DNA from 4 places in the Shewanella glacialimarina genome. Region 2 is predicted to be linked to each of the others. Evidence: predicted binding sites of a transcription regulator. Region 2 holds the regulator's gene; each other region holds the start of a gene.
The links. The regulator sigma-54, encoded in region 2, starts transcription at its own class of promoters, with help from an activator protein. The targets are predictions, from matches to a motif close to GTTGGCACGNNNNTNGNNT.

Region 1: the regulator sigma-54 is predicted to act here: its motif matches at 4,071-4,089, upstream of FJ709_RS12990 (flagellar hook-length control protein FliK).
Region 3: the regulator sigma-54 is predicted to act here: its motif matches at 4,557-4,575, upstream of FJ709_RS13300 (flagellar assembly protein FlgT).
Region 4: the regulator sigma-54 is predicted to act here: its motif matches at 5,276-5,294, upstream of nirB (nitrite reductase large subunit NirB).

What each region holds. Positions count from the first base shown of each region.
Region 1 covers NZ_CP041216.1:2,983,461-2,991,341, reverse strand. Annotated here, with positions in the region: gene fliG (flagellar motor switch protein FliG) at 1-907, shown strand, start outside; gene fliH (flagellar assembly protein FliH) at 1,011-2,165, shown strand; gene fliI (flagellar protein export ATPase FliI) at 2,170-3,510, shown strand; gene fliJ (flagellar export protein FliJ) at 3,586-4,032, shown strand; gene FJ709_RS12990 (flagellar hook-length control protein FliK) at 4,227-5,885, shown strand; gene fliL (flagellar basal body-associated protein FliL) at 6,002-6,526, shown strand; gene fliM (flagellar motor switch protein FliM) at 6,555-7,583, shown strand; gene fliN (flagellar motor switch protein FliN) at 7,594-7,881, shown strand, end outside.
Region 2 covers NZ_CP041216.1:3,922,003-3,929,883, forward strand. Annotated here, with positions in the region: gene kdsC (3-deoxy-manno-octulosonate-8-phosphatase KdsC) at 1-495, shown strand, start outside; gene lptC (LPS export ABC transporter periplasmic protein LptC) at 492-1,052, shown strand; gene lptA (lipopolysaccharide transport periplasmic protein LptA) at 1,039-1,626, shown strand; gene lptB (LPS export ABC transporter ATP-binding protein) at 1,623-2,354, shown strand; gene FJ709_RS17140 (RNA polymerase factor sigma-54) at 2,515-4,008, shown strand; gene hpf (ribosome hibernation promoting factor) at 4,035-4,322, shown strand; gene ptsN (PTS IIA-like nitrogen regulatory protein PtsN) at 4,325-4,768, shown strand; gene rapZ (RNase adapter RapZ) at 4,765-5,622, shown strand; gene FJ709_RS17160 (HPr family phosphocarrier protein) at 5,656-5,931, shown strand; gene FJ709_RS17165 (hypothetical protein) at 6,281-6,430, shown strand; gene FJ709_RS17170 (transposase) at 6,462-6,710, shown strand; gene FJ709_RS17175 (ABC transporter substrate-binding protein) at 7,091-7,881, shown strand, end outside.
Region 3 covers NZ_CP041216.1:3,042,812-3,050,692, forward strand. Annotated here, with positions in the region: gene FJ709_RS13280 (hypothetical protein) at 219-650, opposite strand; gene FJ709_RS13285 (hypothetical protein) at 718-1,185, opposite strand; gene FJ709_RS13290 (hypothetical protein) at 1,713-2,834, opposite strand; tRNA gene FJ709_RS13295 (tRNA-Arg) at 3,044-3,119, opposite strand; gene FJ709_RS13300 (flagellar assembly protein FlgT) at 3,261-4,400, opposite strand; gene FJ709_RS13305 (FlgO family outer membrane protein) at 4,821-5,531, shown strand; gene FJ709_RS13310 (LPP20 family lipoprotein) at 5,528-5,980, shown strand; gene FJ709_RS13315 (DUF6268 family outer membrane beta-barrel protein) at 6,087-6,986, opposite strand; gene FJ709_RS13320 (TetR/AcrR family transcriptional regulator) at 7,245-7,881, opposite strand, start outside.
Region 4 covers NZ_CP041216.1:1,557,249-1,565,129, reverse strand. Annotated here, with positions in the region: gene FJ709_RS06745 (bifunctional protein-serine/threonine kinase/phosphatase) at 1-493, opposite strand, end outside; gene FJ709_RS06740 (NarK family nitrate/nitrite MFS transporter) at 745-2,211, opposite strand; gene nirD (nitrite reductase small subunit NirD) at 2,213-2,548, opposite strand; gene nirB (nitrite reductase large subunit NirB) at 2,545-5,163, opposite strand; gene FJ709_RS06725 (ANTAR domain-containing protein) at 5,347-6,039, opposite strand; gene FJ709_RS06720 (glycosyl transferase) at 6,027-7,244, opposite strand; gene cobA (uroporphyrinogen-III C-methyltransferase) at 7,237-7,881, opposite strand, start outside.

The DNA of each region.
Region 1 (7,881 bases), 940 kb from region 2:
CAAACAGGTTCAGAAAGTGGGTATGGCGATGGCGGCGATGGATGATTTTGGTCAAGAAAAAGTCATTGGTGTCCATAAGCTTTTTTTAGATGAAATTCAGAAGTTCTCTTCAATTGGTTTTAATAGTGCTGAATTCGTACGCAAGGCGCTAACTGCGGCGTTAGGTGAAGATAAAGCCGGTAATTTGATTGAACAAATTATCATGGGCAGTGGAGCTAAAGGTCTAGATTCGCTTAAATGGATGGATGCACGCCAAGTGGCAACCATCATTCAAAACGAACACCCGCAGATCCAAACCATTGTTTTATCCTATTTAGAACCGGATCAAGCGGCTGAAATCTTTAGCCAGTTCCCCGAAAATACACGCCTTGATTTAATGATGCGAATTGCTAACCTTGAAGAAGTGCAGCCCGCTGCATTACAAGAGTTAAATGATATTATGGAGAAACAGTTTGCTGGCCAAGGTGGTGCGCAAGCAGCGAAAATGGGCGGCTTAAAAGCTGCGGCCAATATCATGAACTACTTAGATACGGGTGTCGAAAGTCAGATTATGGAAACCATGCGTGAATCTGATGAAGAAATGGCACAACAAATTCAAGATATGATGTTTGTGTTTGAAAATCTTATTGATGTTGATGACCGTGGTATTCAAGCATTACTGCGTGATGTACAACAAGATGTACTAATGAAAGCGCTCAAAGGTGCTGATGATGCCTTGAAAGAGAAAATATTAGGTAACATGTCTAAGCGTGCGGCAGAGCTACTGCGCGATGATCTTGAGGCTATGGGACCAATTCGAATCAGTGAAGTTGAAGTGGCGCAAAAAGAAATTTTATCGATAGCCAGACGTTTATCTGATAGTGGTGAGATTATGCTTGGCGGTGGCGGCGGTGAAGAGTTCTTGTAAGAACCACTTCAGCCCATGACGAATGGCAATTGAACTTTCGAAGCGACATCTATCTCGAAAATCAACATGTCACAGCAGGAATGTATATAACATTGGCTAAACTATGACTGACTCAAAAATATCCAAGAAAGTTTTAAATGTTGAGGATGAACATGATTTCAGCCATTGGCAGCTGCCGGATGTCACCGAAGATATTTCAGCTAAACCCTCAAACCTATACGGTAAAAAAGAAGGTGTATATCAGCCTTCAGTTGCCGTGGTTGATAAAGTCGTGTCTATGCCGACTATGGCTCAAATTGAAGAGATTCGAGCAGATGCAGAAAACGAAGGATTTGAGCAAGGCAAACAAGAGGGGCTTAAACAGGGGCTTGAACAAGGTCGACTAGATGGATTAGCCCAAGGCCATGAAGAAGGGTTTACTCAGGGGCAAGAGCAGGGTTATGAAGCTGGAATGGTTAAAGCCAATCAACTGGCAGAGCAATTATCTTCATTAATCACTCAGTTCCAACAGCCTTTAGCTATTTTGGATGCTGAAGTTGAGTCAGAAGTGTTAGCAATGACATTGGCGTTAGCCAAAGCTGTTGTACAACAAGAACTGAAAATGCATCCAGAGCATATTGCAGCCACTATTCGTCAAGGCGTAGATGCTCTGCCAATAAAAGAGCAACGAGTAAAACTAAGATTGCATCCGGATGATGTTGCTTTGGTGATGTCTTTATACGGTGAGTCACAATTAAGCAAAAATGATTGGCATCTAGAAAGTGACCCAAGTTTATCGGTAGGTGATGTATTTATTGATAGTACACGTTCAAATGTCGACTTACGTTTATCACAACGTATTTTACAGGTATTTGGCAGCCTTGATGAACAATCAGCTCAGTTAGCTCGTCAAGTTGAGGTGGCAAAACATGAAGATAGCGTTTATACCACGACACAAGTAGATACAGAACTATCATCTGCTGATGTTAGTTCTACTCACGACAACAATCACAATCATGATAAAAATCACAATGATGATTCAAGCGATGAATATTCAACTCTATATGAGCCTGATGGCACAGCGTCATTAATCAACAATGTGCCAGAGTCAATTTCTGAAACACCAACTGATGCAGTTGGTTCAGTACAGGTTGTTATGGATGAAAAACGATCGGAATCCGAAACGCAATCACAATCAAAATTAAAATCCAAATCTATTGAAGCAACTGACATAGCAGCATCCGAATATGCTGACTCGCAAACTACTGAGCAAGGTTAAGTTGATGAAAGACCGCCAACATCAGTTACTGAATAAACTTAAAACCCATCATCTTAAGGTTGCTCCTGTACGTCCTATTGCTAGCGGTCAGTTGGTGCGTGTTGTGGGTTTAACGTTAGAAGCGACTGGGTGTCGTGCACCTGTGGGCAGTTTGTGTTCAATTGAAACTATGGCTGGTGAGCTGACGGCTGAAGTTGTTGGATTTGATGATAAATTATTATATTTAATGCCGGTTGAAGAGCTTCGGGGGGTATTACCGGGCGCAAGAGTGCAACCGTTAGGTGAGCAAGAAGGCTTAAAAGTAGGCTTAAGTTTGTTGGGCCGCGTGTTAGATGGCAGCGGTCAGCCCCTTGATGGACTGGGCCCATTAACCACAAGTGAACAGGCTTCTCGTCATCCTCCTTATATCAACCCCTTATCTCGACGTGCGATTACCGAGCCATTAGATGTTGGTGTACGTGCAATTAATGCCATGCTGACTGTTGGTAAGGGTCAGCGAATGGGCTTATTTGCCGGTTCTGGTGTGGGTAAGAGTGTTTTATTAGGCATGATGACCCGTGGTTCAAATGCAGATGTTATTGTCGTTGGGCTAGTTGGCGAGCGTGGCCGAGAAGTCAAAGAGTTTATAGAAGAGATATTAGGTGATGAAGGACGTGCTCGTTCAGTTGTTGTGGCAGCACCTGCCGATACCTCTCCATTAATGCGCTTGAGGGCATGCGAAACATCGACTCGTATAGCAGAATATTTTCGAGACTTAGGCTATAACGTATTGTTATTGATGGATAGTTTGACCCGCTATGCTCAGGCTCAGCGTGAGGTGGCTTTAGCGATTGGTGAGCCGCCCGCAACAAAAGGTTATCCACCTTCTGTGTTTGCTAAATTGCCTAGACTAGTTGAACGTGCGGGTAATGGTGGCCCAGGTCAGGGGTCTATTACGGCTTTTTATACTGTCTTAACCGAGGGCGATGATTTGCAAGATCCTATTGCTGATGCATCGCGTGCTATTTTAGATGGCCACGTAGTGTTATCGCGTCGCCTTGCTGATTCAGGCCATTATCCGGCTATTGATATAGAGCAATCGATTAGTCGCGTAGCGCCTATGGTGATCAGCGACGAACACTTAGAGGCAATGCGTCGCGTCAAACAAATGTACTCTCTTTACCAACAGAATCGAGATTTGATTTCTATTGGGGCATATTCGCAGGGGAGTGATCCGCGGATTGATAATGCGATTAGGTTACAGCCTGCTATGAATGCTTTTTTACGTCAGGGTTATAAAGAAGCGATTAGTTTTGACAGTAGCGCTATTATGATGACGCAAATAGCGGGTCAATGTCAGAATTAATTCAAAGCAATATTTATTTTACTGCTGATTTATTCGGTGTGTTGATTTGTTCGGTGTGTTGATAAGAGGTAACCTATGGCAAGTGATCCGTTAATTACCGTTCTCAAATTAGCGACCGAAGCAGAGAGTCAAGCGGCTATGCAGCTTAAGTCGGCTCAATTTGAAAAACAGAAACGGCAAGGTCAGTTAGATGCGCTAAATAACTACCGTCTCGATTACATGAAGCAAATGAAAAGCCGGCAAGGGCAAAGTATTAGTGCCAATCAATATCATCAATTTCATCAATTTATTAAACAGGTCGATAGTGCTATTACTCAACAAGTGACAGCTGTTCAAGACGCTGAATACCAGATAGGTTATCGTCAAACTCATTGGCTTGAAAAACAACAAAAACGTAAAGCAATTGAAATGTTGTTAGCCAACAAAGCAGAAAAAGCACAAATAGCAGAAACTAAGCTTGAGCAAAAAATGTCTGATGAGTTTGCAATGCAACAGTATATTCGCCAGCGCTTAAATAAGTAGCTTTTTTTAGGAGTCGATAATTAAATTGTAGCTATTATGTTGGCACTTATATTGCTTAATATCCATTACGTAATAATTAATCGTCATTGAAGTGGCGTTGTGACATTTTATTTAGCGTGTTATTGGACGGTAGATTAAATACACAAAAGATGATTGATTATCTTCTTTTAGATTGAGTTTGTGGAGCATATATAATGCAACAGATGAGTAATATTCTCTTAACTGGTACGAGTAAGTCTACAGGCTCACAGGCTAAAGATGCTATGCAAGTGTCTGAAAGTAAATCATTCCTAGATGAATTTAATCAAGCAAGCCAAATATCTTCTTTTCAATCGGCTAAACTTGTTAATACGAGTAAACAGTCTGAGCAATCAGCAATTAGCACTATTGATGTTGACTTATCAGAGCCTCTAGAGGGAACTGATATTGAGCTTATTTTCGCCCAATTAGACATGGCGCAATCATTTGACAAGTCAAAGGGCGACGGACAAATATTGCCGATATTCGAGGTTAAGGGGGAAAGTAATGATGCAGATGATGGGGGGCTTGATACTATAACGCAGACTTTATCTAATATTGATGGCATTGATGGCATTGATGGTGAAATTGATTTTGACGTTTTAGATAATCAACTCGCTAGTAATGACACTGATAGTGACATTACTAGCATAGAGCCATTAGAAAGTAGCCTGTTTAGTAATATGATTCAATTGCCGCTTGAAGGTGAGTCTAATGACGTATTTTTGGCGTCATTATCTGATTCTGAAAAAGAATTGTTGAGTGATTTTTCAACTTTATCAGCAGAACAGTTAATTGCCCTGAGCCATGATGATTTAGTTAGCCTTGTAGATGACTTTAATTTACAAGCTCCGGTGCTTGATGAATCTATTTTAGACTTAGCAGCTAAAAATTTAGAGGTTAAATTGGATCCTATTGCTGCTAATTCACTTAATGATGTCTCTCCAGCGATTACAGAGTCTTCTCCAATTGCGCCCCTTCAAGCTCCAATGTCTGCTATGGCTAGTGCCAATATGGTGAAAAATGTCATTCAAGACAGTGATGCGACTAAATTAGCGAATGACTCTTTGGGTCAAAAGAATAATGCTTTGTTTACCTCGGTGGGCACTCAAGATAGTAATAATGTTTTGGGCGATAAAGCACCTAGTCCAGCTAACATCATTGAGCCAAAGGCTTTGGCACAGGTTGACTTTAAAACGCAAACTTCTGCCGAATCGCTTAAAACAGCTTCTGTTGCAGCATCAATCAATATTGATAGCGAATTGGCTAAATCAGCTCGTATTGAAGTTTTTGGTGCTCCCGATGAAGCGATTGATGTAAAGGCGATGCAAAATCAAAGTAGTTTTACCCCTATTCATAAAAGTGAAGTACCGCAGTTTCAACTATCTTTAAAGCAACAGGGTGAATCTCAAGTTCAAATGCAGGAGATGATCCAACGTTTTTCACCTGTAATGAAGCAGCAATTGATCACTATGGTTAGCAATGGCATTCAACAAGCGGAGATTCGCCTTGATCCACCTGAGTTAGGTCACTTGACGGTTAAAATTCAGATAAATGGTGATCAAACTCAAGTACAGTTTCATGTTACGCAGTCACAAGCTCGTGAATTGATTGAGCAAGCAATCCCCAGATTAAGAGACATGTTAGCGCAAGAAGGATTACAACTTACCGACAGCCAGGTTTCGCAAGGTGGTGGCGGAAGAGATGGACAGCCGCAAGATTCATCTAGTAGCTATGCTGAGCAGCAAGATATGGATGAAAATTCAGCGTTAGAGCATTCAATGTTTCAAAATCATCCAGAGAGTTTGCAATCAGGTATAGATTATTACGCTTAAGTCGGTAATCTATAGCATAATTATTATCTTCAAGGTTCATAAGCTAACAAAGCGGTTTATGTTACCCTTATTAGATATTTGCATAATTGATACGCATAATTTGTTTAGGGATCTCCATGGCTGAAGAGTTAGAGCTTAATGAAGCAAGCAGTGAACCAAAAAAATCTAAAAAATTATTCCTTTTTGGTGGAATAGGGCTAGTTGTAGCATTATTAATTGGAGGGGGGGCATGGTTTTTTTTAGGATCTGACGAGCCAGCAGCACCAGCTCAAAGTGATGATGTCGGTGCAGTTACCGAATCCTCTTCCCAAGCACCAACTAATGAAGCAAATTATGTCGGTATGCCAAGACCATTTTTGTTCAATTTGCCAGGGGTCGATAGATCTCGTTTAGTTGAAATTAAGGTGCAATTAATGGTGCGTGGCGCTGATGATGAAACTGCAGTTAGAAAGCATATCCCCTTAATTGAAGATGCTTTACTAACCACTTTTAGCGGTGCAGATGTTCAAAAGTTAAGTACACAAGCGGGTAAAGATGAAGTACGTCAATTGGCGTTATTAAGTGTACAAAATACCTTGCAACCTGTTACTGGAAAGCCTCTTGTTGAGAAAGTGCTATTTACTGGTTTTGTGATGCAATAATCCAGATGGATAGAGTTAAGGTGAACATGTGAGTGATTTATTAAGTCAAGACGAGATTGACGCACTATTACATGGTGTTGATGATGTTGATGAGGATGATGGTGATATAGGTGGCGAAGATGCGCGATCTTATGACTTCTCGTCTCAAGATCGTATCGTTCGTGGCCGAATGCCGACACTGGAAATTGTCAATGAACGATTTGCTCGTCATCTACGGATCAGCATGTTTAATATGATGCGCCGAGCGGCAGAAGTGTCTATCAACGGTGTGCAAATGTTAAAGTTTGGCGAATACGTGCATACGTTATTTGTGCCAACTAGCCTAAATATGGTGCGTTTCAGCCCTTTAAAGGGAACTGCGCTAATTACTATGGAAGCGCGCTTAGTCTTTATATTGGTAGATAACTTTTTTGGTGGTGATGGCCGCTTTCATGCAAAAATTGAAGGCCGTGAATTTACGCCGACAGAGCGAAGAATTATTCAGTTATTATTAAAAATTATTTTTGAAGATTATAAAGACGCTTGGGCACCAGTGATGGATGTAGAGTTCGAATATTTGGACTCTGAAGTTAACCCCGCAATGGCTAACATTGTTAGTCCGACAGAAGTGGTAGTGATTAACTCTTTCCATATTGAAGTGGACGGCGGTGGTGGTGATTTCCACATCACGCTGCCTTATTCGATGATAGAGCCTATACGTGAATTACTTGATGCAGGTGTGCAAAGTGACAAACAAGATACCGACATGCGTTGGTCTCAGGCATTACGTGATGAAATTATGGACGTGAAGGTTGGTTTTGACGCCAATATTATTGAACACGAAGTGACGCTTCGTGATGTCATGGGGTTTAAAGCGGGTGATATTATCCCGATAGATTTACCTGAACATATTATGATGCGTATCGAAGATTTACCCACTTACCGATGTAAATTGGGGCGTTCACGCGATAACTTAGCGTTAAAAATTAGTGAAAAAATTCCGCGACCTGAAACAGTAAAGTCTGAGTTGCAATTGGTAACACGAAAAGGTAAGTCGCGTGATATTTCAGAATTATAAGGTGATGTAAATGAGCACAGAAGATACAGGCGATGATTGGGCAGCTGCAATGGCTGAGCAAGCAATTGAAGAAGCTGAACAAATTGAACTGGATGAATTAGTTGATGATTCAAAGCCGATTTCTAAAGAAGATGCAGCTAAATTGGATTCTATTTTAGATATTCCTGTGACTATCTCAATGGAAGTTGGGCGCAGTTTTATCAGTATTCGTAATTTACTTCAACTTAACCAAGGTTCAGTTGTCGAGTTAGATAGGGTGGCAGGTGAACCATTAGATGTGATGGTCAACGGTACCTTA
Region 2 (7,881 bases):
AAAATTAAACTGCTTATTTGCGACGTTGACGGTGTTTTTTCTGACGGCCGTATTTACCTTAATAATAGCGGTGAAGAGTCAAAAGCTTTCCATACTCGAGACGGATATGGCGTTCGGTCAATATTAACCAGTGGCATTAATGTTGCGGTTATTACCGGACGAAAATCTAAAATTGTCGAAAATCGCATGACGGCTTTAGGTATCAAAGATATTTATCAAGGTATAGATGATAAATTTACTCCCTACGAGGAATTAATCAGAAAATATAACGTCACTGCTGAACAGGTAGCTTATATTGGCGATGACATGGTAGATTTACCTGTTATGAAAGTAGTAGGACTTGCTGTTAGCGTTGCCGATGGACATCCTTACGTGAAACAACATTGCCATATGATAACTACCATTAAAGGTGGCAATGGTGCTTTGAGAGAACTCACTGATTTGTTACTACTAAGCCAAAATAAATTTGAAAGTGCACATGGTATGAGCATATGAATCGAACCACATTGGCTATTTGTGCATTTTTTGGCTTAGCCTTGGTATTGTATTGGCAAGTACAAGTCAAACGTAATCAAATGGCGTTAATCAAAGATCCTAGAATTGAGCGACCTGATTTTGTGGCCGACAATCTTCGCACGACAGAATTTAATAAGTTGGGGTTTGTTGACAGCAAAGTCAGTGCCGAGCATATGGAACATTTTACCCGCTCAAATACCACTTTATTTACAGAGCCTGTATTACTTATTTACCCTGAAAATGGTAAAGCGCAGTGGCAAATAACAGCTAAAAATGCGACCTTAGATCAACATTCAAATGAAGTCAGTTTACATAACGATGTAGTTATCGATGCTATTGATATTAAAGAGCCATTACAATCACTTGAGACTCAGCAAGTCACCTTTAATTTAAACACTATGATAGGCCGTTCTGAAGAGTCAGTTACCATTAAAGGTAATGGTTTTATTATTCAAGGCTTAGGGCTATTTGCCGATCTCAATGCAGAACAAATTACCTTACTCAGTCAGGTAGAAGGGACATATGAACCACATTAATTTTTTAACAACATTGCTCGGTAAAAGCAGTGTTATTTGCACTTTAGCTATTAGTATATTAGCAGGCAACGCCGTAGCCAAAGAAGGCGATTTGAAGCAAGAGCTTAAAATTGCTGCTGTAAGTCAACGAGCTGATGTTAAAAATAATCAAATTATTTTTAACGGACCAGTAAAGATTACCCAAGGCTCGATCAATATCGAAGCCGATGAACTGCGGGCATTTTCAGCTGAAAACGGCCAGACTAAAACGCTCATTGCGACCGGTAACCCTGCTACGTTTTCACAAGAACTTGATGATGGTCGCATAGGTACAGCCAGTGCCAATGAAATTCGTTATGACTTAGCAACAACTGGACTGTTATTAACCGGTAACGCTAAGCTAGATCAAGCTGGCAGTAAAGTGACAGGTAATGTGATCCGTTACAATATTAATGCTCAGGAACTTATCGCTGAAAGTACCGGTAAAGGTGAAGATCGTGTTATTACCATTATTCAACCGGAAAACTTCCAAAATGATAATTCACCAGTACAAAAATTACCTGAAATTCCGTTAAAAAAGCAAGGTAACCAATGACCCAAATTACCTTAACAGCTGAGAATTTAGCTAAAAGCTATAAAAGTCGTCAAGTGGTTAAAAGTGTCAGTCTAACTGTAAAAACAGGCCAGATTGTCGGACTACTTGGTCCCAATGGCGCAGGTAAGACGACCACGTTTTATATGGTTGTTGGCTTAGTCAAAAGTGATCATGGCCGCATTTTAATTGATGACGATGACTTAACTGCTGACCCAATGCATTTACGTGCGCGAAAAGGTATTGGCTATTTACCGCAAGAAGCCAGTATTTTTAGAAAGCTCAGTGTGCACGATAATATTATGGCCGTGTTGCAAACCCGAAAATCGATGACTTCGGATGAGCGAATTCAGGAACTTGAACATCTTTTAGAAGAATTCCATATTACCCATATTCGCGATAGCCTAGGCATGTCACTATCTGGAGGCGAAAGACGACGGGTAGAAATTGCACGCGCTTTAGCAGCCAATCCTAAATTTATATTGTTAGATGAGCCCTTTGCGGGTGTTGACCCTATTTCAGTGATTGATATTAAGAAAATCATTCTTCAACTCAAACACCGTGGCCTAGGCGTATTAATTACTGATCATAACGTCCGTGAAACACTTGATGTGTGTGAGCGGGCATATATCGTTAGTCAGGGAAATTTGATTGCCGAAGGCACTCCAACTGAAGTACTCAACAATCAGCAAGTTCGAGCAGTATACTTAGGCGAACAATTCAAGCTATAGTTAATCTAAATAGGATCTGAAGCACTTGCTTGGCATAGTGTTTCTGGCAACTAAGCTAATAGATCGTTTGTAGGTAAAGTAAAACCATTTGTTAAAAAATTGCGACTATCACTCACTTTAATCAGTGTAGAAAGCCGAATTCTTCTAGGGATCAGCAGTAATGAAAGCTTCACTCCAACTTAAAATGGGTCAGCACCTCACTATGACCCCACAGCTGCAACAAGCTATACGTTTGCTGCAGTTATCATCTTTGGAGTTACAGCAAGAAATTCAACAAGTATTAGATTCCAATCCTTTGCTTGAAATGGAAGATGAATTTTCAGCACTTAGCAACAAAAATGACAACTCAAAAGACCTATCAGAAACTGACTTCAATGAAATCAGTGCACCTGTAGTCGAAAAAGACACTTCAAATGTCGACACCGCAGAGTCAATGACTAAAGAGCAAATGTCTGAAGACTTGCCAATGGATACTACCTGGGATGAAGTGTACAGCGCCTCACCAATGGCAAGTCCTGGTTCGGGTTCAGGCAGCATGCCAAATGATGACATGCCCTTCCAAGGTGAAACATCCGAAGGATTATACGAGCATTTAGAATGGCAAAAAAATCTAACCCCTTTTTCTGAAACAGACCTAGCTATTGCCACAGCCATTATTGATGCCATTGATGACACAGGTTATCTCACCCAAAGTACTGAAGATATTTTAGAAGCTATGGGCGATGATTCTGTCGAATTAGACGAAGTAGAAGCGGTACTAAAACGCATACAACATTTCGATCCTCTCGGGGTTGCTTCGCGTAGTTTAAGTGAATGCTTGTTGATTCAACTTGTTCAGTTTGCACCAGATACGCCACATATTGATAATGCCAGAATATTAATCAAAGATTATTTAGATTTGATAGCAGGACGTGATTTTCGCACCTTAATGCGTAAAACTAAGCTAAAAGAAGATGAGCTGCGCGAAGCCATTGAATTAATTCAATCTTTAAATCCACGTCCTGGCACGATGATCACCCCACCGGATGATGAATATGTTATCCCAGACGTGTCAGTGACGAAAAAGAATGGCCGTTGGGTAGTTGAATTGAACCCTGATAACATGCCTAAAATAGGGATTAATCAACAATATGCCGCCATGGCAAAAAGTAGTAAGAGTTCAACAGATACTCAATTTATTCGAGGTCACTTACAAGAAGCCAAATGGTTTATAAAAAGCTTAGAAAGCCGTAGCGACACCCTGCTTAAAGTATCCAATTGTATTGTGCAATTTCAGCAAGGTTTTTTTGAGTATGGTGCAGAAGCAATGAAGCCTATGGTGTTGAATGACATAGCTGAAGCTGTCGAAATGCATGAATCTACTATTTCGCGTGTCACCACGCAAAAGTATATGCATACACCGCGCGGACTATTCGAACTTAAGTATTTTTTCTCTAGCCATGTAAGTACTGATGATGGCGGAGAGTGTTCATCTACAGCAATTAGAGCCTTTATTAAAAAGCTGGTGGCAGCTGAAAACCAGAGAAAGCCATTAAGCGACAGTAAAATGGCAGACCTTCTGGCAGAACAAGGGATCAATGTTGCACGTCGCACCATCGCGAAATACCGCGAAGCGATGATGATCCCTCCCTCAAACCAACGTAAGAGTTTATAATCTACCTAGGCAATTGGAGGAAAAATATGCAAATCACCTTGACGGGTCATCATATTGAAATTACTGAATCACTAAGAGAATATGTCACAAGTAAGTTTACAAAACTTGAACGACATTTCGATCAGATCAATAATGTCCACGTAGTATTAAATGTCGAAAAGCAACAACAGATAGCTGAAGCAAAAGTCAGCTTAAATGGAGCTGAAGTATTTGCGACATCTGAACATGCCGACATGTATCACGCTATAGACGCCCTGATTGATAAACTCGATCGTCAGGTCATTAAACACAAAGAGAAATTAACTAAGCATTAATGATGGAACTTAGTACCATCCTGCAGCCGGAATGCACCTCCTGTGCCACACCGGGCAGTAAGAAAAAGGTACTGGAGCTTATCAGCGATTTAGCTGCAGCCCAGTACCCATCCCTATCTTCACAAGAGATTTTTGAAAGCCTAGTGGCTAGAGAAAAAATGGGTAGCACAGGAATAGGCTCTGGCATTGCAATCCCGCATGGTCGTTTAACGTCCATCGTTCGCCCTATCGCGGTTTTTATAAAGTGCGAAGAAGCGATTTCATTTGATGCTATCGACAAACAACCAGTGGATCTCTTATTTGCATTACTGGTGCCAGCAGACCAGTGCCAGCAACATCTCAGTACCCTATCCTCAATGGCTGAAAAGTTATCGGATAAACAGATTCTTAAGCAGTTACGAAAAGCAAGTAACTCAACTGAACTCTATCAGGTTATCACAGCATGAAATTAGTCATTGTATCCGGTCGTTCGGGCTCAGGTAAATCTGTCGCACTTAGGGTACTAGAAGACCTGGGTTACTATTGCGTTGATAACTTACCACTGCCCTTAATTGGACGACTATTAGAGCAGCTTAGAAACACCAATGAACTGGTGGCCATAAGTGTTGATGTTAGAAATATAGAAGAGCAAGGTAAAGTATTACAGCAGCAGCTTGCGTGGTTATCTAAGGATACTGAAGTCATAAGCTTTTTTTTACAGGCAAGTGATGAAGCCCTACTAAAACGTTACAGTGAAACCCGCAGACTACATCCATTATCGAAAAAGAATATGTCCCTACAGGATGCGATTCAATTTGAAGGTAAGCTACTGGCGCCTATTTCTGAATACGTAGACCATTTTATCGACACATCTAAGTTAAATATTTATCAACTTAGTGATCAAGTACGTGAAATTTTAATGGGCAGTGTTGATAAAGAGTTAGTGATCAATTTTGAGTCATTTGGTTTTAAATATGGTATGCCCGCCGAAGCCGATTTTATGTTTGATGTACGCTTTTTACCTAACCCACATTGGGAAATAGAATTACGTCCCTTTACTGGATTAGATGAACCCGTGCAGGAATTTCTTGGCCAGCAACCGCTGGTAAATAAATTCATTTGGCAAATAGAAAACCTATTTGAAACATGGATGCCCCACTTAGAGCGCAATAACCGCAGCTACCTAACCATAGCTATTGGTTGTACTGGTGGCCAGCATCGTTCAGTTTATATCGCCGACCAGCTTGCTAAACGTTTTTCAAGTGGTAAAAAACATGTTGTTCAAGCAAGGCACCGAGAGCTTATAAACAAGCATAAATAATCGCTATTCAGTTACTTGTCGGAACTTAACTAAATGAGTCTTTTACAGCGCCAAGTCATCATATCAAACAAGCTTGGTTTACACGCACGAGCTGCTACCAAACTGGCTATTCTTGCTAATGAATTTAATGCCAATGTTACCCTGATCCAGGGTGAAAAAAAGGCCAGCGCGGCCAGTGTATTGGGCTTATTAATGCTTGAAAGTGGCTTAGGTAAAACCATAGATATCATAGCAGAAGGGCCAGATGCACAATCCGCTCTTGATGCTATCTGTAATTTAATTAATGACAAGTTCGAAGAAGGTTGTTGATCCTAATCATTTCTCCATCGGTTAAATCTAGTTTTTAATCGTATACCCACCTTTGCTTTAAAATGGCTAAACGTGTTGAATCTAACTTATTGAATGTATCCCTTAACCAGATTTAAGTTGAGGTTAAATTAATGCAATTAGGAAAATTTAAATTTCTCCCCCGAATTAGTGCAATTGCACCACTATATTGCATCTCCTACGACCACCACAGAAACCATAAAACTCTAACAAATTGAAAATAAATAAAAATTTAATAAAAAAATAGTTGGCACGTTCTTTTCATATAGTAACCAGTACCTACAAAGTGGTACTAGATTTAAAGCTAGCAAAACTTATTGGAGAGAACACTATGCGAAATACACAGTTAACCTTAAATACGATTAATACTGTTTTTGGACATACTCTTAAATTGGCTAGCCCAATTTTTACAAAAATTCAGCAACACTACACATTTTTTGCCAATGTTGGTTTTAGTCAATGGGAAGTTGAAAAACGATAAATATCTGCATTCAAAAAAGTGGACTTTGATTATGAAAAAATACCTAAGCAATCGTTATCCAGACACACTAATCAATCAAGTGGTTAATCAAGTCACTGACCATAACCGCTTGTTATCAGAAGTAGCCAAGGAATATGGCGTTTCATCTAGAGTGGTATACCAATGGGTAAAATCAACGACTGAACCAGTTGAGGTTAAAAAAGATCTAATCACAGAACAAATAGCCTCTTTACAAAGGCAAATCCAAAGCTTAAATAAACAATTGCAAATGATTGCTTAAACCAGTTTCGGCAAGGGTGTTTGGATATATTCAATTATTCCCCAGTAATGGGATATATCAATGCAAACAACAACCACACATAATAATATGGCGCTAGTAGCCTAATAGTGACGCACTAACACCCTTGCCACTTTATCCGCACGACAATCCAAAGACAATCCACACGACAATAATTAGGCTAAGCCTCATTTAGCCCCTTAATAGTGAGTAATATTTTTACCGTTAACGCCAGCATTAAGATAATAAGGATTAGTCAAATTCAGATTATAACTACAACTTTTTACTTACTTCTATAATAATTAACAGTTTTTTACTCAACAATTTAGCGAACATGTCTTTTAGCCACTACACTTACCATTATTAACTAAAATCAATTATGTATGAAATTTCAACTCCCTGTATGTATGTTGCTTGTTGTACTATTATCCGCATGTCAGCCTGATTCAACGGTTAACCCACAAAACAGTACGGCTAATGTCATCAAAATTGCAGTTTCTAATACCCCACTATCGACGCCTTTATTTGTTGCGCATGAAAAGGGTTTTTTTAAGCAACACGGATTAAATGTTGAATTAATAGGACACGAGGGTGGTGTAAAATGTTTTGAAGCTCTTATCACTGAACAAGTGGACTTTGCCACCGCATCAGAAACTGTAGCCATGTTTAATAGCTTCTATCGTAGCGATTTTTCTATTTTAACCAGTTTTGTTGAGTCTGATAATGATATTAAATTAATCAGCTTATCCGCGGAAAAATATCAAAATCTAGCGAGTATTAAAAATGCAAGAATAGGTATCATCAAAAGCAGTGCCAGTGAATTCTTTTTTGATAGCCTACTGATACTTCATCATCAGCAAGACTTGCCTTTAGAAAGAGTCTACCTGAAACCTAATGAGCTGTTAGCTGCGCTAGAAAACGGTGAGGTAGATGCTATTTCAGCCTGGGAGCCATTAGGTTATCAAATATTACAAAGGAGTAAAAACGCTAACCAGGTTATGAGTACCAAAGGGCTTTATAACCTGTCATTTAACCTGCTCGGGTTAAAACAAAATCAAGTTAGTCTGAAAGATCGTCAAAGTTTACTTAAAGCGCTCAGTGATGCAATTGACTTTATTAGCGAGAACCCTACTGAATCGCAACTCATTGTCAGTCAAACGTTAGACATGGATTT
Region 3 (7,881 bases), 880 kb from region 2:
AGCCCTAGAGATTTAAACAAGAGCCAGTATTACAGACAGTACCTATGCTCATTTAGATATTGAACATGTTAGGGCTGAATTGGGTATTACTACAGCTCATCTGCTTGGAACTTTTCAACATGAATCGAAAGTTGATAAGTTAATGAGGGAGATTGAACAGCTCTCAGAAGATGAAAAAAAAGAGCTGTACAATAAATTAGTCAAATTTAGCTGATATTTTACAATCCATTTGAATCATAAAGTTCATTTAATTCCATCTGCTCCTTTTCAGAAATGAATAAAGGAAAGGCTTCAAAAGCAATTTTAAATTTGCGGATATCACTTAAGCTTTGTGCATTAAAGTAATCATTAGCAATTGAATTGTTGTATCGATGATCTAACAGTATTTTAACTTTTCCAAAAATAACTTTATCTACCGCTTTTTGCGCTATAAGACTAGTGTCTTGAATCATTATAGTCCTGATGTCAATCAAGCCGTGAAGGTAGGATACTCTCTCCTTCCAATTTTCAAGATTTAATTCATCACTTCCTTTGGAATTTAATCTATATATTTCTATTCCACATTCAGGGCATTTCTGCCCTAAACAAGGTTTTTCAAATTGTTCTTGCCTAGTTACTGCACAGCTATCATTAACTACGCCGACAAACATTACACACATTATTACACTGGCAGTAATTAGCTTATAGCCGTATGGAAAAATTTTATAGAGCATCATTTCACCTATGATTTAGTAGTTCAGAAAGAATTTCAGCCGATTCTAAACTCTGCTGCGGACTAATATTCAATGGCGTATTATTAATACTAGCTTGCATTAACTTTATCGCTCGCTCCTGTTCTGTTGTATTAGGCCAGCCATTAATTTTTTGCTGCCGAAGAAAAGTATTTTGCAAAATTTGGTAAATAAAATGATCTATAGCGGCAAGAGAGTTAGAGTATTCATTATCAATAATAGTCGCTCTTAGTTGCTCAAGCTCTTCCAGTTGCTGAATGAGAATAATTCTTATTAGAGCATTATGGTGACTAGTTGTATTATTGATAATCTCTGAGATATCAATTTTGCACTCTTTAGAAACCTCATCAGCCGTACAATAGCCAAAAGCACAAATTTCGTCCGCTTGTGAGGTATTAAAGATTAAAGACGCTACCTGAATAATAGCGATGGTAAGTAATGATAGTTTTTTCATAGAAATCCATTTCGTACTTTTTTGTAAACTCTAACTTAAAATTCATCATGTTGCGATAGTCTCGTAGTGCTAAATCATAAGTAAATTTACAAAATGAAGGTTAAAAACCGATACCGTGCCACTAACTAAATAAACGATGAATATTCTGACTAGAGGAGGCCAAGAAGCAGCCAAAGGTGAACGCTTTGTATTCCCGAGTGAGCGCAGGCAGGTAAAGGCAGCTTTTGGCATCGCATTACAGAACGTACTGAGCTTCGTTGCATAGAAAAAGGTCTATGCTTTCAAAAAGAGTTGTCACCATTCACGATTTAAGGCGAACCATCGCCAGCTGGAGCGTCATGCGAGGCGGTAACATTCAAACGACGAGTAAGCTGTTAGGCCATAGCCCTAAGAATTTAGACAAAAGCCAGTATCACACACTGCAACTATGCTCATTTAGATATTGAGCATGTTATGGCTGAGTTGGGAATTACAACGGCACATTTATTAGGAACCAACATACCGTCACTGGGTGTGGCGGTATAGATTTATAACCATTTATATTTGTGACCAGTAGCGATGAGGTTTTGCTTTAACCTATTTTTCATTTCATCGCTTGCCCTGAAATAAACAGATTTAATGTCATTGTCGTAAGCGTCTTGGCTAAACCCGCGTTCTTTTGCTTTGTCATACCACTTATGGCCTAAGTCAAACTCACCCGTTGAAAGGTAAACAGCGCCTAGCAAAGTACATGGCCTGAAATTTAATGGTGTCACTTCATGTGCTTCTAAACCAAGTTTAATTGAATTCACATAATCCTTTAAGTCTCTGCAAACGCCACCGTATGTGGTTAATAAAGCAGATTTTAACTTCTTTTCATTCTTAGGGATATTAAACGGATATGATTCATCTAGCGCTTTTTTTATTTTAGTCAGCACTTCAGCTTTTCTATATGCAGCACTGGCATTAACCAGCTCCCAAGGTAGGCTTTTTTGTTTCCAGTTTTGAAAATGAACGTGTGCAAGTTGAAGGTGATATTTCTGTACAACAAGTTCAGTTGAAAAACCAACACTATCTAACCATTTAAGCTCTTCAGGAGTAATTGCATTCTTACGCAGTTGAGTCAAAAGCTTATCTACACGGGAATTCTTTTGAATATTTCTGACTTCAAAATCCTCAAAATCAACACGGCTTGCTTTGAATGCTTCTGCTTTTTTTCTAAGTTGATTCTGTAACATTTCAGCTTTTGCTTTAGCTTCAGATAGAACTTTAGCTTTTCGTTCAAGAATCTCCTGCCGTTTTAGTGCTTCAATTTCATCGAGTTTGGATTGGTAATGAGAAATAACAACATCGACAACATCTTTATTGGCTTCTTTTGATAACTCTGTTTGGCTTGTTGTAAGCCTTCTTTTTGTTTCGACTTTAAGTTTAAGCCCATCACAAATTAAACTTTCAAGCTTATCTGCAACGTTTTCTTTTGAATTAACAGCCCTGAAAAGCTGACGTGTCGTTTGCCCCAACGCAATAGACATAATTTCAAGATCAGATTCTAAAACACAAATATCGTGTTGAGTTATGTATTTCACAAAAAGGTCAATGTAGGTACTTAAAAGAGGATACTGCAATTTTGGAAATAGCAGTTGAGCTTGAGCGATCTGTTTATTAACCACAGTAAAAATCCATTTTTATGACGTTGATTTAATAGAAAACTATTGGAAATACGCTTAAATGTCCATGATTGAGTTCAAACTATCAAAAAGCGGAGTTTTGAAGAGTGCTTAAAAAATTCCAAAAAAGGGGTTTCCAGAGGCGGCACATAGGCGGAACCACTTTTGGCGATTTTATTAAGAGTTTGATTTTAAGATAAAAAGAGGTGTTATGGTCTCCCCACAGGGACTCGAACCCCGATCGGCCGCTTAGGAGGCGGCTGCTCTATCCTGTTGAGCTATAGGAAGACGAAACTGATTATACTGGTTTTCAGCCTGATGAAAAGAGCTTATAGGCGATTAAAATCGTTAGGATTTAATTGCTTAATTATTAAACTGATTTAAATAAGACAAAAGTTGCTCACCTTTTGTCTTATTTACCCTAAACACTTAGAGTTTAATGGCTATATCGTGAACCTGAATGTTATCGGCGGCATCAACGTGTTCAATCATCGCGGTGGCTGTGCCTTCACTCACTTGATCTATCACTATTTCAGTGCGGTTTTTAGTCACAACAGCGCGCATGATATTAAGACGATCGGGGATGTTTTTTTGCAAAACCAACTGAAATTTGTCACCCAGTTTAACGCCATTTTTACGGCCTAAATTGATAATCACTCGATCCCCTTGCCTAGCGATAATTTGCCCTAGCAACGGGCGACACTTGAGTGCGTTATCAAGTGACATAACACTTAATTGCAGCTGGCTTGTGATTGCTTGACCATAGGATGAAGACCAAAAACGCTGGCTGTTTGGCATTACGGTTTCTTGACGTTCAAACTCCCAGGGGGCTGTGGTAGCAAATGTTTGTGACCACACCTCTTCACCGCTGATGCCATGATATAGGGTTAGTTCATAGCTAAATTGACGTGAGGGGACTTCATCAACAAAGCCCATAAAACTGCTGGTGTAAGGCTCTGTCGACATATCAGTAATGTAAGATTTCAATATATATTGGCTATCGGTGATTTCACCAAGCCAACTAGGGATGCTATAGCCTTTGAAATTAACCAGTTCATTGGCGGTATCTAAGCGTTCATCAGCATGTACCTTAGCGAAACTAGCGCTTGATTGTTGATTAATGGCTTTACCAAATTGAAGCGTAAAAGCTTTATTAAAATCGGATAAATGACCATAACTTAGCTGAGTTCTGTCAGCTATATCTGCCTGCGGTAACATAATAGCCGCCTTTAAGGACTGTGCCTGACACTGCTCTGTTTCACTTTCATCATCAATATTAAGCGACAAAATAACCGTCATAATATCATTGCTGACTAACTCGCTGAGCAATTCAATATTATTGGCCGCGCCCATTCGTTGCATTGAAAAGGTATCCTGGGTGAGCGAGCCTTGAGTAATTTGCTGCTGGCTAGAAAAATTAACCCCGCCCCTCAGACTGGCGTAATTCAATGCTTGGTTAATGGCGTCTTCGCGCGCTTTATCTATATTACCATTCATAACTTTGGCAGTACCTGTCACTTCAATTTGCTCTGCAATTGAATAAGGACTCAATAAAAAAGGCAATAACATCAAGGCCCGACACCATTTAGGCCACGAGTATTGTGTTAACTTATTATTTAATGCATGTACCATATTTCACCCTGCGTCAGATATCTGTCACTTGTACCACAAAACAACACGTTACATCGCTGAAATAGCGCTGTCGTGAGTTACTAACAACTTATCAAGCAAAAACTGTGCCCAATCTATCTTTACTTTCGCTAACGACACTATGACTGACGCCACTATGATTAGCGCTACTATGAATAACGCCGTTACAATTAATGAAACTCTATCTAGTTTAAGTCTACCTAAAACGGTCTGAGGTTTATTGACTTCAGTTTTATAAGTAAACAGCGCTTTATAAAGGTAAAGAATACTTATCCGATGCCGATATATCAGTATCAATTGAATAATATTGTTTTTTAGACAGACGCGAAGGACTCAATCATGCAGCACAAGCTTTCTATTCTCGCTCTGATGCTAGTCACCATAGGGCTTGCTGGGTGCGGTAATACGCTTAACCCCGCAGCAAATTTGGACTATGCACAAAATGGCCAACTAGTGGGTTATCAAGACGCTGATGACGTGCACCAGGAAAAACTGGTTTATGATATTAATGCGTCGGGTTTAGCGCCCAAGGGACAAATTAATATTTGGGCTGAAAAATTAGTCAATGAGTTGGTGTTACAAAATGATGCCCTGCGTCCTGATCAACCCTTATTAATTGTTACCCCAGTAATGAGTAGCGACTTTAATCAAACTAATGAGTTAGCACTTCAGCTGCAACAGAGTTTACTGAGCGCATTTCACGCCCATGAATTCAATTTAGTTGACCTTAATGTGTCAACGTCACTGCGCGCGACAGAAAAAGGCGAATTAATATTAAGCCGAAACTGGGAACAACTTCCCGCTGACATGCCTGTATCTCATGTATTAGTGTCAACATTAAATCTCACCAATGAAGGTGTGAATTTTAATGGCCGTGTGGTGGATATAACCAATAATCGTGTAGTGTCGGCGGTGCAGTCTTTTGTCGCAGGTCAAAGTTTATCCGGCTATGTTTTGCCAGCCAATAAAATACAAACCCGTGACGGATTAATTTATCGAACCGAAAATGTTAAACAGAGTCGCTACACTGTGATAGGAGACAAGCAATGAAAAATCTAATACTAATTGCAGTGCTAAGCTTTTTAATGCTGGGTTGTACAAGTAATGATAAGTATGTGCTATGGGAAACCGAGGCTCCAAGCCACTTTCCTAAAATTTCAGCTATTGGTTATGCACCACTCGCTACCCAACCAAGTAATATTGAAGCACATAAAGTATTGATGGCAATGCAAGCATCAAAAGTGGCCGCTTATCGTGAATTAGCAGAACAAGTATATGGGCAGAAGATTGATGCGGTTAGCAATGTCAGTGAGTGGCTACTGACTAACGATAGCGTTAAATCCTCTGTTAGCGGTATTATTCGTGGTGCAAAAGTGGTTAAAACCTACCCTTCTGGCGACTTTTATGTCACGGAACTGGAGTTAGATTTTGAACAGGTTTGGCATTTATACGAGCAACAAAACCGCGCCAAACGAATAAAAGAAGTGACTTACTTTTAACCCGAACGCACTTAAGTTATTTCAACAAAACAAAACGCCGCGTATTATCGCGGCGTTTTGTTTTGAGTAACTGCATTTATAACAACTAAATGATTATCCTCAAAAATTAAAATTTCACTTTAAATGCCAACGCCGCTGCGGCTTGATTACTGAGTTCTTCGGTTGTTTGTGGCTCGCTTAATTCCATCTCACCACCAAAATAGTAACCAGTATAGGCATTCAAGCTAACGCTTTGGCTAATTTTCCAACCTGCGCGTAAAAAGCCAACCCACTCTTCAATTTCAATGGTGGTATCATCATTTTCAATTAAAAAGCGTTCTGTACGACGAGAGCTACCGACACCAAAATCCCAGTCGGTTGAAAGCTGATACGTTAACTCTAAACCCGCAGGGCCACTGAATCCGGCTTGGAACGGGTTAGCAAGTACCCACTTATCATTAATTTGCCAACGCACCGCAAGATAGGGAACGGTTCGCACCTCAGATATATCATTAAGATAAGCCACACCAAGACCTAGCATATTGCCAGATTCAAAACGGTACATACCTGAAGCAACTACGCCATAACTTTGAGCATTTGAAGATGATGCGGTGTTGGCATAGGCATATTGCACTTTAGGTGCAAACATGAACATCCACTGATTATCAGGGCGATAAATCAAAGATAGCCCAGCGCTGTACTGATGAATAGAAGACCAGGGCACAGTATTAGTTCTTAAGGGAGTTTGCTGGTTAATACGCCAGCCATAGTCAAGATTATCATAACCAATGTTAGCGCCTATCATCCATTGTTTGTTTAATGGCATGGCCGCGGATAATTTGGCGTTCCATACATCACGCTTTAATTCATTACCATTATTACCTACAGTGGCGGCTTGCGAGCTGGTACGGGCGACATTGAATTCAAAAGGCGCACGATCTGGTGATGATGTCGATGCTAAAGCACTCATACTTGTTAAGCTTAAACCTGCAACAACGCCTGTCACTAATAAAGGTAGCAAGCTCATTTGGGATAAATAATCTGGGCTAGATTTATTTGGCTTAAATTGGTTCGGCTGTAAGTTAATGTGAAGTGCAGTAGTCATTAAAAGCATCCTTTCTAGGGTAACAAGTCGATTGATACTGCCTGAGGACAGTGTGGTATTTAAAATAGTACGAATTGTGCTACAAAGTGGTTCAATATCATCCTATTTTTATAAAATACGATGATATTATTTTATCCTTCACAATATTATTTACAGGCTCTTATTTATAGGCTCAAGTGATTATAGCTTGTGCGCTTTTAAAAACATCATCGCTGTTTCAGTTAAGTACGCTTGCCTTTTAGACAATAAATCCGCTGTTGGCAGGCCTAATTCTAAACGCATTCTCAACTCACCAAATAACATTAGACTTAATCGTACTGCACTGTCATGGGGGTTATTAAAATGATATTGGCCATGTTGATTAACCTTTTTGAGGTAACCACTGACTAAATTTAAAATATGTTTTGGGCCAGCATCATAAAAAAGTGCTGCCACTTCAGGATGAGTATCAACTTGTGCAACACAGGTAGTAAAGACGGTTATAGCCTCTTCTGACGCTATCATGGCACCAAAATGTTGAGCAAATGAAGTTAATACACGCTCAGGATCGGTAGCATCCACTAACAAATTTTCAGTCAGTTGATGTACTACACACTTAGATTCTATTGAGGCAACAAAAAGATCATCCTTCGAGCCAAAATGAGCATATACAGTCTGCTTTGACACGCCTGCGTGTTTAGCCACTTCATCCATGCTCGTATTTGGAAAGCCCTGATGGCAAAATAAATCAATAGCCGATTGCAGAATTTGCTCTCGCTTCTGTTCACTTTTAGATAATGTCATTTGATTATTCTGGGTCAATGTTTGTTCTTCTGTC
Region 4 (7,881 bases), 2.1 Mb from region 2:
CTAGTGCTCGAGTCAAATAATGCTGTGTATCACTGACGCTGGTGCTGTGATCGCGACTAAGTTTAACTAGCTCACCGGCTCGCAATCGATACACTCGAGAATCTCCGACATGCAGCATATGGGCGGTACACGATTTAAAAACCAGTGCAGAAAAAGTGCAAACAAAACCTCGGCGAGCATCTCGATAATCTTGCCCTAACCCATATAACCAACGGTTTAATGCTGTTAGCACTTTATTACTTGAGGTTTGCACACTCCAGGTGTCAGGTGTGGAATAATAATCGCTAATAAAATTACTGACACTGATGGCTGATGCCTGTGCGCCGCCTTCTGCGGTGCTTACGCCATCACTAATAACCGTGACAATACCTTTAGTGGTCAGCATTAATCCCGAGGGAATACGAATGCCAATTGCATCTTCATTAGCCGCTTTAATCCCTTTGTCTGACGCTTGACCTACATGGATATGAAGTTGCTCGGTATCGGAACACATCAACACAGTGTTATCTGCCACTTGATTGCTTGCTGTTGCTGATGTTGCTGATGTTGCTGATGTTTCTAATGTTGCCAATACTTCTAATGGCGACACTAACGCCTGCTGCTTTGTTTGTTCAGCGCTTTGTTTGATCATATCGTCTTACCCTGCACCTTATTTAAAGCCAAGCATTATAAAATCTCAACACAAAACTCGCCGTTAATCTTAAATAGACTTACGGCGAGTTAATCACGCTACACTTTTGGCAATTAGCTAACACTGATTAAAGTGACTTCACCTTGCTCATTCACCTCGGCAATATGCCCCTTAGGCTCACTCATAAATAGTAAGGTGATAAAGCCAAATATGGCACTCACGCCTATCACATAAAAGAATATTTGTGTCGATACCATAGAGTAAACGGTTAAGAAAAACACTGCACCGACATTACCATAAGCCCCTGTCATCCCGGCAATTTGTCCGGTTAAACGCCGCTTAATTAATGGCACTGCGGCAAACACTGCACCTTCACCACCCTGAACAAAGAACGAGCAAACCATCACCACCACTACCGCCACAGGCAAATTCCAGCTTGAATCAATTTGCGCCACCGAGAAATATCCAATCGCTAGTCCTGCAGTTAAAATCAGTAAGGTGACTTTACGGCCAAACTTATCACTTAACCAACCGCCACCTGGGCGAGACATTAAGTTCATAAAGGCATAACTTGACGCTACCATACCCGCTTGCGCCATACCTAAACCAAAGGTTTCAGCAAAAAATAATGGCAACATAGACACTACCGCAAGCTCTGAGCCAAATGTGGTGAAGTACAACACATTCAGCACCGCCACTTGCTTGAACTCATAACGTTCAAATTCTGGCACTTCGCTGCTAAAAATATGCTTATTGACTTGATAGGTCTGGTAATAGTCAATAATAAATATTACAACTAATGCGCCATAAATGAGGTTAGTGATGTCTTGGGTAAACATGCTGACGCCTGCTGGAGATAACTTCCACCCCAGTAAAGCAAGCGTGGCATACATAGGGATTTTCATGATAATCAATAACACAAAATCCCCTTTGCTGGTGACTTCTAAGCCGCCGCCTTTTTTGGGTTTAAAATACGTTGACCCTTTAGGTGTATCGGTGATATTAAAATAATACACAAAAGAGAATGCCAAACTCATTAACCCGGTAAAGGCGATAGCATAACGCCAGCCATTTTCACCACCAAAAGCTAACGCAACAGCTGGTAATGTAAAGGCCGCCGCGGCTGAACCAAAATTACCCCAGCCGCCATATATGCCTTCAGCGGTGCCCAGCTCTTTAGCGGGAAACCACTCACTTACTACCCTAATACCAATCACAAAGCCTGCACCGATAAAGCCGATTAAAAAGCGCGCTAAGGCTAGCTGCTCAAAAGTATCTGCTACCGCGAACATAAAACACGGAATAGAACAAATGGCTAATAACGCTGAATAGGTTAACTTTGGACCATATTTATCAGTCACCATGCCGATAATAATCCGCGCCGGAATAGTTAACGCCACATTCAAAATTAATAGGGTTTTGATTTGATCTTTCGTTAAGCCCAAACTATCCGCTATCACGCTCACTAAAGGCGCGGCGTTAAACCACACTACAAAGGTGATAAAGAAGGCCATCCAGCTCAAGTGCAATACTTTCATTTTGCCCGTAAATGAAAATAGGTTAAATTTTTCTGCGCTCATATTAAACTCCTGATACTTTGGCGAGAACAAATACTTTGCCCTGCTCGGTTTTGACTTCAAATGGACTGGCCACCAAATTTGCATCTTCAAAGCAAACCCCTGTCACCAGGTTGTAATGCTGCTTATAAAGCGGCGAGGCCACGCAGAGTTCACCTTCCATTTCGCAAATCAATCCTCTAGCCAGCAGACTCACGCCTGATGCAGGGTCAATATTGTCTAATGCGAATAAGCCATCTTTACCTAGGTTAAAAATGGCAACCGCATTACCGGCTACCCATGCAGCGACCCCAGAACCTTGGGGCAGACTGGTTTCATCACAAATATTTATCCAACTCATGCTACAACCTCCTCAACAGTATTGTTTATTTGTTCGTCAGTAATGTCGCGAATAGCGATAGTGCCTGCCCCTGCATCTTTAATGGCTGGAAAACGCTGTTCACGTATGCGTTGATAGGCTGAAGTGTCCGCTTTAGGGGCATCTGCCGGGTTAACAAACTCATTGAAGCGGCTCAGGAATGATGGCTGTTCAAGACTGGTTTTCCACTCACATTGGTAAGAGGCGACAATGCTGTCCATTTGTTTTTCAAGCTCAGTATTAAGACCGAGTGCATCATCAATAACCACCGACTTTAAGTAGCCTAAACCACCTTCTAACGAGTCCATCCACGTTGAAGTACGTTGTAATTTATCGGCGGTTTTAACGTAGAACATCAACACTCGATCGATATATTGGTATAGCTCTGCAGTGCTTAAATCGGTTGCAAATAAATCACCATGTCGCGGGCGCATACCGCCATTACCGGCAACATATAAATTCCAACCCTTGTCAGTTGCTATTACACCAATGTCTTTACTTTGTGCTTCAGCACATTCACGGGTACAACCTGATACCGCAAATTTTAATTTATGAGGACTGCGTAAGCCTTTGTAGCGATTTTCTAAATCAATCGCTAAGCCAATCGCGTCTTGCACGCCGTAACGACACCATGTGTTGCCAACGCAAGATTTAACCGTGCGCAAAGATTTGCCGTACGCATGACCGGTTTCAAAACCTGCATCAATCAGTTTTTGCCAAATTTCGGGTAATTGTGACAACTGCGCACCGAACATATCGATACGTTGGCCGCCGGTTATCTTGGTATATAAGTCATAATCTTGAGCGATTTGCCCCATAGCGATAAGTTTGGCAGGGGTAATTTCTCCTCCGGCAATGCGCGGCACAATAGAGTAAGTGCCATTTTTTTGCAGGTTGCCAAGAAAAGCATCATTAGTGTCTTGTAATTGCACATGGCTATTGTCTTGGTTTAGTACATATTGATTTTGTAAACTGGCAAAAATGGATGCTGCTGCCGGCTTACAAATATCACATCCATAGGTGTGACCTTGGGGTGAAGGTTTGCCATGCAAGGTCATTAATGTCTCAAAATCATTAATGCCTTCTACCTGACAAAGGTGATACAAGGCTTGACGGTCATGATCAAAATGAGCACAAATTCCGGCATTAAAATCTAGCCCTTGCGCTTGTAATGTTTGGTCAATAATTTTTTGCACCATAGGTGCACAGCCACCACAACCCGATGCGGCGCGAGTACATGATTTGATTTCAGCCATTTTATGATTGCCGGCTTTCACTGCATCGACAATATCGCCTTTGGTCACCTGATGGCATGAACACACTATTGAAGTGTCTTTTAAATCTGCTTCAGATTCTGCGCCCGCTAATAACAACTCAACCGCTGAGCCGATAATTTCATCCTGCGATAAATAAGCCTCTAATAAACGGCTGTAGTCGCTATTATCGCCCACCAGCACGGCGCCCTTTAAAAATTTGCCGGTTTCATCTAACCAGAGTTTTTTGTAAATACCCGCTTGATTATCAGATAGCTCGACAAACTGTGCATTATCAAAACCACGACTAGCGCCAATTGCGGCAACATCTACACCCAGCAATTTTAGTTTGGTGCTCATATCGGCGCCGGTAAAGCTAGCAGCTTTATTTTTAGGTTCTAAAATAGATACCGATGCGGCGATATGAGATGCCGCAACACGGGCCATTTGATACCCCGGCGCGACTAAGCCAAATATTTTTTGTTGCCATAAAGCGCACTCACCAATAGCATAAACATCAGGCGCCGAGGTTAAGCAGTAATCGTCAATTTCAATGCCGCCACGCTCACCAATGTTAATGTTGGACACTCTAGCCAATGCATCCTGTGGACGAATACCGGCAGAAAACACGATCATATCCGCTTCTAAATATGACTCATCACTGAATGTCATCCGATGCAACGCGGTTTCACCATCAATAATTGCCGTAGTCGCTTTAGAGGTATGAACACTCACCCCGAGTTGCTCAATTTTGCTGCATAACAAATCGCCGGCTTTGTCGTTAAGCTGAACCGGCATCAATTGTGGTGCAAACTCAACCACATGGGTTTTTACTCCTAACTGCATCATGGCATTAGCCGCTTCAAGCCCCAATAAACCGCCACCGACAACTACGCCAACTTTACTATTATTTGCCGCAGCTTGAATATCTTGTAGATCTTCAATGGTGCGATACACCAGACAGTGTTCACGGTCGTTACCTTTAATCGGTGGCACGAATGGAAACGAGCCAGTCGACAGCACTAAACGGTCATATTGATATTGAACACCTTTCGCGCTGGTGAGTGTTTTAGTGGCAATATCAATAGCGGTAATTTGGGTATTAAGGTGTAAATTAATCCCCCAATCAGCATAATCTTGCGCACTGGTTAGCATAAGAGAGTCGGCTGTGCCGGTTTCAAAATACTTGGATAATTGCACCCGGTCATATGCCGGGCGAGGCTCTTCACCAAAGACATGCACGTCAAATTGTTTGTTCAGCCCCAGGCTGCACAATTGTTCAATAAAATGATGGCCAACCATGCCATTACCCACGACAACTAACTTAGATTTTGTGACTGCCATATGTGGCTCCTTCATGCCTTGGTTTATTAAAAAAAAAGGCACCAACTTCAGTTAAGAAGTTGGCGCCTTTGCCTTAATAAAACCCGATTTTTAATATAAATCTTTACTGGTACTGCATACTACATGCCAAAAACAACGTTATTTACAATATCGATTTTAACTATTAAAACAATAACTTATCTACTACACATTGCTAACGTTTGTTATTGTCACCTTCATATTAAGCGCACCCGCACCATAATGAGGCGCACTGTTTTCTGGCATAACCGATATTCCTGCATTTTTTGCAGCCTGATCGGATGTCATCACCGCAATAATTTGTGCTGACATTTGAGCCACGCTGACGCCCTTTTGCATTGCTTGTTGCTGAATAATCTTGTGTGCTTTTGCTTCATCAAACCCTTGTTGCATCACAATAAGTTTGGCTTGGCTCAGTAGCTTTAGCCCTTTCACTTCATCATCGAGTTTTTTAAATTCTGCAATACTCTTATTAGCGGCATCAAAACGTATTCTAGCCAGATTGACTAAGCTGACTAGGCGACTGGCAACCAACACATCGGGGACAAAAGTAAGACGACCACAGGTTAATAGAGCCGCTAACTGTTGCTGTTGCCATTGATTAGCATTAACGATAATCGCTGTTGATTGAGTCAGCAGATTTCGCTGAATAAACCCCTCTGTGTGCAGGCCGAGTTTATCGGTTAGCACTAACATCACATCAACAGGGTAAGAGTGAGACATGGCCTCAACCTCACTGATAGAGTTCATAACCCTGACTTTACCCATTAATAATAAAATGGCTTGATAGTCAGCTAAACGCTTTGCAGCATCGTCTAATTGTGAAAATGTTGAATCACATAAAATTATACTGTGCATAATTTATCCTTCGCGCATGTTGATGACGTATTCAATGATTCAAACAAGGTAAGGGAATTCGGCTCAGGGAAGGTATTGGAATCCAATCGACCTGCCCACCATTGCTGAGCTAAGGCCAATTTTTCAGGTATAACAATACTGTTAGACTGTAAAACGTCCAGTAAACTCAGCACAAAACATAATGTCGCTTCAACACTGCTTAATGCCTGCTTAATCATGGAGCAAGGCATAGTGGCGGTGAGTTCAGTTAACTCAACGGACAGAGTATTATTTGCTTGATTGTGCCATTCTGTGCGCCAAAGCTGCGCAAGTATTTCAATAGCCAGTTCTGCCTGGCCCACTTTTGCACCAGAAAAGCCCTCCAACAATGTTGGTAGCTCAAATGCACTAAACTGGACATTCTCACCAGAGTATTTCACGACTTGAACATCAGTTGTGACACGGGGATTTATTTCCGTCTCGCCTTGTAAGCCTTTAAAAATACCGACAACACCTTGTTGGTAGACATCTTCAGTAAATAATTTCTCTGCCACTTTTTGATGCAATTCATCAAGCCCAGGATGAAAAAAACTGCGTAGGCTCAATGGCGCATTACTAGGGTTCATGCAGCGAGATGCGGTTTGAATAATGCTTCTTAAGCCAAGTTCTTGATGCAACAAACGGCAATCATCTAACACAGGGGCTAAATCACCTGCAGGGACATATACTATGCCGCTATCATCCAATGCTTGTTGTGCTTTTTCTGCCGTTTGACACAGCGCAATATCTAATGCTTGAATACAAGACTCAACATGACGACGATGGGGCAAGGCCTGACTATCACCGTGTAACATAATCCGCATACCTTTGCGGGCTAACAACTTTGCCACCAGCAGTAGCCAAGGTAACTGCTCACGTTTTCCGGCATAAACTGGCCAATCAATATCAACGTTTAATTCCCCCCAAGCAGGATTAATAGTGTGTTTAAGCCCAGCAACAACACCTGCTACCTCTGCCACGGTTTCGCCTCGCACCCGCATTAGCATCATTGCACTGGCCATTTGGGCTTTAGTCACTTTGCCTTTGGCAAAACCTTGAATTAACAAACTAGCTTCGGCAAACGTTAAACTGCGTGAGCCTTTTTCGCCCTTGCCAAGCGCTTTGATCAATAATCGAAAGTCAAAGTCTTCAACAGAGGTGAGTTCAAGCTGTCCAATTTTAGGCATATAACACCTCAAATGATTCGCTTTGGGGGAATGAATGCTGGGTGTTATCGCCAATGTCTGCAAGTAACTGCGACAACTGCAACCCGACACTGACCACTTCACCGATAATAATTAGCGTTGGCCCTGAATCTTTAATGCTTAATGCATCGTGTCCCATATTACCCACGGTTGAATAAGTGACTAATTGATTGGGGCGACCGCCATTAGTGACAAAAGCAACAGGCAGATTTGCCGCGCACATGGCGTTTATTAACCCATGTGAAATACTAGCTGCCTGCTCTTTTCCCATATAAAACACTAGGGTAGATTGCGCCACAAGTAACGCCTGCCATTGTGTTGGCGCATTGGCATTATCAGCATCAGTCATTTTAGTGCCAGTAATTAAAGTGACACTGCGGGCGACACCTCGAAATGTCAGTGGAATACCTGTGCTGGCAGCACTGCCCAAAGCAGCGGTAACCCCGGCAAAAAACTGCGAGCGCACTCCATGATTAGCGAGATAAAGTGCTTCCTCAGCGCCGCGGCCAAATATATGTGGGTCGCCACCTTTTAAACGGACTACTTTTAACCCTTGCTGAGCTAATTTAAGCAATAACGCATTAATATCATCCTGCTGAGTACTCGGCTGGCCGCAACG